One region of the Halomonas mongoliensis genome, then DNA from elsewhere that is predicted to be linked to it. Evidence: riboswitches for the same ligand, from Rfam matches in the RefSeq annotation. Region 1 holds a riboswitch; each other region holds the start of a gene.
What was found. A riboswitch is a leader RNA that binds a small molecule or an ion and turns the genes downstream of it on or off. The one in region 1 is predicted to bind thiamine pyrophosphate.
Positions count from the first base shown of each region.

Region 2: linked by a shared signal. The riboswitch ahead of tenA (thiaminase II) and the one ahead of ACRYRV_RS11325 (sodium:solute symporter family transporter) in region 1 are both predicted to bind thiamine pyrophosphate.
Region 3: linked by a shared signal. The riboswitch ahead of thiM (hydroxyethylthiazole kinase) and the one ahead of ACRYRV_RS11325 (sodium:solute symporter family transporter) in region 1 are both predicted to bind thiamine pyrophosphate.

Region 1 covers NZ_CP199288.1:2,399,506-2,401,762, forward strand. Annotated here, with positions in the region: gene ACRYRV_RS11320 (HNH endonuclease) at 1-877, opposite strand, end outside; TPP riboswitch at 1,084-1,193, shown strand; gene ACRYRV_RS11325 (sodium:solute symporter family transporter) at 1,183-2,257, shown strand, end outside.
Region 2 covers NZ_CP199288.1:2,659,424-2,661,680, reverse strand. Annotated here, with positions in the region: gene ACRYRV_RS12480 (CDP-alcohol phosphatidyltransferase family protein) at 84-854, shown strand; TPP riboswitch at 897-1,034, shown strand; gene tenA (thiaminase II) at 1,123-1,791, shown strand; gene thiC (phosphomethylpyrimidine synthase ThiC) at 1,852-2,257, shown strand, end outside.
Region 3 covers NZ_CP199288.1:1,923,776-1,926,032, forward strand. Annotated here, with positions in the region: gene thiE (thiamine phosphate synthase) at 1-148, opposite strand, end outside; gene thiM (hydroxyethylthiazole kinase) at 138-959, opposite strand; TPP riboswitch at 996-1,098, opposite strand; gene ACRYRV_RS09075 (C40 family peptidase) at 1,147-1,632, opposite strand; gene ACRYRV_RS09080 (DUF6482 family protein) at 1,706-2,047, opposite strand; gene gloA (lactoylglutathione lyase) at 2,255-2,257, shown strand, end outside.

The DNA of each region.
Region 1 (2,257 bases):
TGCTTGGCTTTTGATCCAAACGCTTGGGGGTGAAGATTTTGTGGCCGTTGAGCTGCTTCATGCTTTCGAGAAGCGGGCCATCTTGTGTCGATAGCAAGTCGTCATTTAGATGGATCCGGTAGTCGGGGTCTATGCCAATCAAATCGGCATCGTAAGCCCGATGGTGAAGACGGCTGAGAGAGATTCCGTTGCTGACTTCGGTGGTGCTCCCTGGATGCGGGTCCGGGATGATATGGGCTGCCTCGAGCAGTTGTGGCACGGGTAGACCGGTCATAGCGCAGCGATTGGAGTATGCCTGCATCACGCGTGCACGGAACTCTGCCTGATGAACCCGCGTTTTGGCTTCACGGATGACGTAGCGTTTTTCTAGTTCATCGACGTCGTAGGTGCCGGTGGTCTCTGCGACACGGCGCACATCGCCGATTCTTTCGCGCATGCTGACATGGCATAGCTCTCTAGCTAGGTCCACGCTATCGATATAGCAGGGCCATAAGGGGAAGTAGCGACCTGGAGCCACGCCCATCAGGTAGATGATGGGGTCTTGCCTTTCATAGCTAATCAGTAGCTGCCGATTTGCCGCCTTGGCTGTTCCTCCCGCCTCAAGCGAGTACCAGAAGCCTCCCTCATCGCTTGCGCCATCGGAATAGATATTGACTCGCCCCTGCTTGGGCACCACGGTCTTGATGCTCAAAATGCCATCCGGCATCTGTCTGGGTTTGAAAATGCCAATGGCCCGGCTGGCGATATAGAACGTCTCTTCACCCATAGGCACAGGTTCAGCAATGGCTTCCCAGGGGACATCATTCGAAAACTGTCGAGTGATGGCCTCAAGGCGCTGAAAGGCTGCTTGTCGAAGACGAGTGTCAAGATTCAGCAAGGCTTGCTCCCCGCTCTATGCCGATAGTATCCGCTCATACTAATCAAGAGGGGTGGCTTTTACATCGTCTCGCCGCGAGAGGGCTCCAACGTCGTGGTCGGGTGGTCAGTGGTGACCCCGTAGCCTCTGGCCGCCAGCCCATGGCCTCGCTATGATGCCTCCGGCCCGTCGCGTTACCGACAGCGGCGGGCCCACACAACTCATTCACTTGTCGCCAGGGGAGTCCCGCCGCAGCTGCGGGGGCTGAGAGGGCCAAGCGCCGACCCTGGACCTGATCCGGTTCATGCCGGCGGAGGAAGCGCGACATGCCCTACCTGACGTCTGCCGTGCTCGGCGCGGCGCTGCTGTGCTTTGCTTTCCTGGGCCTCAGGGCCCGCCGGGCCGACGGCCTGCTCGATGACTACGTCACCGCCCGCAACTCCCAAGGGGCCCAGGCCATCGGTCTGTCCTTCCTGGCCTCCAGCATGGGCGCCTGGATCCTCTTCGCGCCGCCGGAGATCGGCGCCTTCGTGGGGCCGGTGGCGCTGGCCGGCTACGCCATCGGCTCCTCGCTGCCCTTTATCGTGCTGGGGCTCTACGGCCCGGCGATCCGCCGTCACCTGCCGGAGGGGCGCAGCATCGGCGAGTTCGCCGAGTCCTGCTACGGCGCCGGGGTGCGGCGCTGGGTCTCCTTCGTCTCGGTGGCCTACATGGCGATCTTCCTGGCCGCCGAGCTCACCGCCATCGGCGCCATCGCCGCGCTGCTCTCGGACGTGCCGCCGGCGCTGGTGATCCTCGGGGTGGCGGTGGTCACCCTGGTCTACACCACCCTGGGCGGGCTGCGGGCGAGCCTCGCCACCGACCGCTGGCAGGCCTGGCTGCTGCTGGCCCTGCTGGTGCTGGTGGGCGGCGTGGCCTGGTGGTGGCTGCCGCCCATGCCCGCCGAGGCCGTGATGCCCTCGATTCCCACGAGCAGCGCGCTCTCGGTGGCGCTCACCCTGGTGATCGCCGTCACCGCGGCCAACCTCTTCCACCAGGGCTACTGGCAGCGGGTGTGGGCCGCCGAGGATGACCGCGCCCTGGCCCGCGGGGCCCTGCTGGGCGGGGCCAGCAGCCTGCTGGTGGTGATGGCCATCGGCGGGCTGGGCATGGTGGCCGCCATGCACGCGCTGCCGCTCGGCGAGCCGCCGATTCCCTTCTTCGCGCTGCTCTCCGCCGCGCCGGCATGGCTTGGCCTGCCGGCCCTGGTGCTGGCGGTGACCCTGGTGGCCTCCAGCGTCGATACCCTACAGAACGCCATCGCCTCCATGGCGGTGGCGAGCTCCGGCCGGCGCGGTCTCTCGGTGCGGGCGGCGCGCCTGGCCACGGTGGCGCTGATGCTGCCGGTGGTGTGGGTGGCCC
Region 2 (2,257 bases), 260 kb from region 1:
TGCTAGGGTAATCACCATGAGCCCCTCTGGCTCAGCATAGCGGCAATGCCGCGCTACCATGATGGACGCCCCGGGAGCCCCTGATGCCCTTGCCTCTTGCCCCGCCCCACCTCACCTCCGCTTCCGCCGGCACCACGCGGCCGTGGCGCCTGGCCCTGGAGCTGGCCCTGGGGGGCATCGCTCTGCTGGGTCTGCTTGCACTGCTGGGGCTGCCGGCGAGCCAGGCAGGCGGCGCCTCCCTCCCCTGGGTGGCGGCGCTGGCCTCCGTGACCTACCTGGGCATGGCGGCCCTGCTGTGGCGAGGGCTGAGGCGAGGCGCCTGGCCCCGAACGCGTTTGGGCCCGGCCAACCGGGTTACCCTGGCGCGGGGAGTGCTGGTGGCGCTGCTGGCCGGCACCCTGGCGGCCCCGGCCCTGCTGGCCGCCCAGGCGGCGTGGCTCTTCGTCCTGGCCCTGGTCGCCCTGGCGCTGGACGGGGTGGACGGCTGGGTGGCCCGCCGCACCGGCAGCGCCAGCGCCCTGGGGGCCCGCTTCGACATGGAGCTCGACGCCTTCTTCATCCTGGTGCTCTGCCTGGCGCTGCTGCTGCTCGGCCGGGTCGGCCCCTGGGTGCTGGCCATCGGCGCCATGCGCTACGCCTTCGTGGCGGCGAGCTGGCGCTGGGCCTGGCTCGCCGGCGAGCTTCCCGAAAGCCTGCGCCGCAAGGCGGTGTGCGTCTGGCAGGTGGCGGCGCTGATGCTGGCCCTGCTGCCGGCCACGCCGGGCCCGCTCGCCGTCTGGCTGGCCGCCACCGCTCTAGCGGGGCTCACCCTCTCCTTCGCCGTGGACGTGCGCTGGCTCTACCGACACCGATAAGCCTCGGGGCTGGCAAAAACATCCTGGCCTGCTAGAGTGGGCCTTCGCTTGACGGGGTGCCGGTGGAACCGGCTGAGATCGCCATACGACACTGCTTGTTTGCAATGAGCTGTCGTCACGGCGGGGCCCGTTGAACCTGATCCGGTTAGTACCGGCGTAGGAATCAAGCGGCGGCCTCCCCTCGGCTACCCAGGTGTAGCGCATCCCCCCAGGCCCCACTCCCTCCCTCGCCCCCACTCCGGATCGTCACTCGTCTCCGGAGAAGATCATGGGCTACCGCTTCAGCGATCTCACCGCCGCCTGCCAGGACGACTGGCGCGCCTATATCGAACACGACTTCGTGCGCGGCCTGGCCGAGGGCACCCTCGAGGAGGGCGCCTTTCGCCACTACCTGAAGCAGGACTACCTCTTCCTGATTCACTTCGCCCGGGCCTACGCCCTGGCCGCCTACAAGAGCCGCACCCTGGACGACCTGCGCCAGGCCCACGAGGGCCTCAAGGCGATCGTCGACCTGGAGCTGGGCCTTCATGTGGGCTACTGCCGCGACTGGGGCATCAGCGAGGCCGACCTCGCCGAGCTGCCCGAGGCGCGGGCCACCATGGCCTACACCCGCTACGTGCTGGACACCGGCAACCGCGGCGACCTGCTCGACCTCCACGTGGCCCTGGCCCCCTGCCTGGTCGGCTACGGCGAGATCGCCGACTGGATCAACGCCCGGCCTGGCACTGTCCGCGGCGACGCCAACCCCTTTGAGGCCTGGATCGCCATGTACGAGAGCGAAGAGTTCCAGGCCGCCCGCCGCGCCGAGGAGGCCTGGCTCGACGCCCGCCTGAAGGATGTCACCCCGGCGCGCTTCGCCGAGCTCACCCAGGTCTTTCGCGACGCCACCCGGCTCGAGATCGACTTCTGGCAGATGGGGCTGGATCGCGCCGACTAATGGCGTCTCACCCCTCACCCCTCACTGTTAACCCTTCACAACAACATCGAGGTTCCCCGAATGAGCAAGACCGCCCACTTCCTCGCCGAGACCGCCAAGGTCGACGAGGCCGCCATTCAGCCGCTGCCCGGCTCCCGCAAGGTCTACGTCGAGGGCTCGCGCCCGGACATCCGCGTGCCCTTCCGGGAGATCTCGCTCTCACCGACGAAGACCTCCGGTGCCGATGAGGAGAATCCGCCGCTGCTGGTCTACGATACCTCCGGCCCCTACACCGACCCGGAAGCCGAGATCGACCTGCGCCGCGGCCTGCCCGAGCTGCGCCGGGCCTGGATCGAGGAGCGCGGCGACACCGAGTTCCTCGACGGCCCCACCAGCGAGTACGGCCGGCGCCGCGCCAACGACCCAACGCTCGCCCAGCTGCGCTTCGACCTGACCCGTACGCCGAGACGCGCGAAGGCAGGCAAGA
Region 3 (2,257 bases), 480 kb from region 1:
CGATCATCTCGCCGTCGGAGGCGTGCTTGTCGCGCAGCTGTACCAGGGTAGCGCCGCCGCGGACCGCGGCCACCACGGTCTCCACCAGGCCGCGCTCGGCGCACAGGCGGGGATCGGTGACGAGGTAGAGGGAGAGGTCAAGTCGCATCGTGAAACTCCAGAGGGGGAAGGGCATCGAGGGCGTCGCCCTCCAGGGTGTGGAGGGCGTCGAGGAAGGCCACGGCGAAGCTGCCGGGGCCGCGGGCGCCCTGGCCGGCCCCCTGGCCCGCGGCCCCGTAGCACGCCAGCGCCGCCACGGTCGCCTCGAAGGGGTCCTCGGCCCCCACCAGAAACGCCGCCACGACGCCGGTCAGGGCGCAGCCCAGGGTGGTGACCCTGGGCATCAGGGGGTGGCCGCCGCGGACCCGGGCCAGGCGGTGGCCGTCGGTGACGAGATCCACCTCGCCGGTGACCGCCACCACGCAGCCGACCCGACGGGCCAGGCGAGTCGCGGCCTGCTCGGCGGCCTCGGCCGGGTCGCTGCTGTCCACGCCGCGCCCGCCCGAGCCGCCGGCCTCCAGGGCGATGATCTCGGAGGCGTTGCCGCGTACCACCGTGGGCAGGCGCTCCAGCAGCCGGGCGACGGTGGTGCGCCGGTAGGCGGTGGCGCCCACGGCGACCGGGTCCAGCACCCAGGGCTTGCCGGTCAGGCGGGCCGCCTCGGCGGCCTCGTCCATGGCCTCTACCCAGTGGGGGGAGAGGGTGCCGATATTGAGCGTCAGGGCGTCGGCGATGGCGGCGAATTCGGCCGCTTCCTCCCGGGCGTGCACCATGGCCGGCGAGGCGCCGATGGCCAGCAGCACATTGGCCATGGAGTTCATGGCCACCAGGTTGGTGATGTTGTGCACCAGCGGAGCGCGCTGGCGTACTCGGGCCAGATGGGCCGCGAGGTCGATCCGCGAAGGAGTCGGTGTGGGCATGGGGCCTCCCGGGCGCGGGAGGTGCAGGCAGGCGAGGTCCTTGGCTGCACGACTCCCTACGCCGGCATGATCCGGGTCAGGTTCCAAGGGTGCCTCTCAGCCGCGGCCTGACATCACCGCGGCGCCCCTGTCGTAGTTGGTTGGCGCTGCTTGTCGATGATACGCCGCTGGGGCGGCCACACAAGTGTCAGGGCGCCGCTCGTGCCGCTCCCAGGAAGCGCTCCTGCCAGTAGGCGATCTCCACCGGGGCCGTCTCGACCCGGCGGCCGCGGCCCGGGGCGTGGATCATCTGACCGTCGCCGCGGTAGATGCCCACGTGGCTCGCCTTGCCGCGCCCGGCGGTATCGAAGAAGAGCAGGTCGCCGGGGCGGGCCCTGGGGGCCGAGGGCAGGGTGCGGAACTGGTCGTCGGCGGTGCGTGGCACCGGTATGCCGGCGGCCCGATAGGCGAGCTCCACCAGGCCGGAGCAGTCGAGCGCCTCGGGGGTGTTGCCGCCGAAGCGATAGGGGGTGCCCAGGGCGCTCTGGGCGGCGGCCAGAATCAGCACCCGCTCCATGGAGAGGCCCTCGTCCGACGCCGGGTCGTGCAAGGCAAGCTCACGGCCGGCGCAGCCGGCCAGCAGGGCCAGCAGCATCAGGCATAGGGAGAAACGCCAGGCGGTCAGGAGAGTCATGCCGAGGGCTCCTGGATGATGGAGGTCCCTCTACATTAGCCTCTGCCCGGAGCCCGGGGAAGCACCCGAGGCTTCACCGAAAGGCGATACGGGTGCCGTGGGCGAGCATCTCGTCCGGGGTCATGGCGTGGCCCGGCACTCCGATCATCTCGTCGCCGCACTGGTCGGACCAGGTCAGCACGCCATGGGTCAGGCCGAGCTCGCCGAGCTTGTCGCGAATCTCGCCGGTGCCGAGGAAGGTCAGGGTCTTGCCGTCGCCGTCGGAGAGCTCCGAGACGCCGCTGCCGTGGTGAAGGCGAACGGTGTAGATGCCGTCCATGGACTCCACCTCCACGATGGGGGAGAACCCCTGGGCGATGGCGCGGGCCAGCTCCCTGAGGGTGATATGGTCGCCGAGCTGATAGGCGTGGCCCATGATGGCCTCCTGCACGGGGGTGCATTGGATGTGTTGTAAAGGAAGTGTAGAACTATTTCCCCGCCTGGCAAGGGTCTTTGGCCATAAATTCCGGCCATCGTTTCTTTCTGTTAAAGTCATGTACAGTTGTTTGCGCGCCAGGGCTGGAAAAAGGCGCCCGCTGTCCCCATCCTCTGGGAACCATGTCATGAGCAACAGGAGCCGCACATG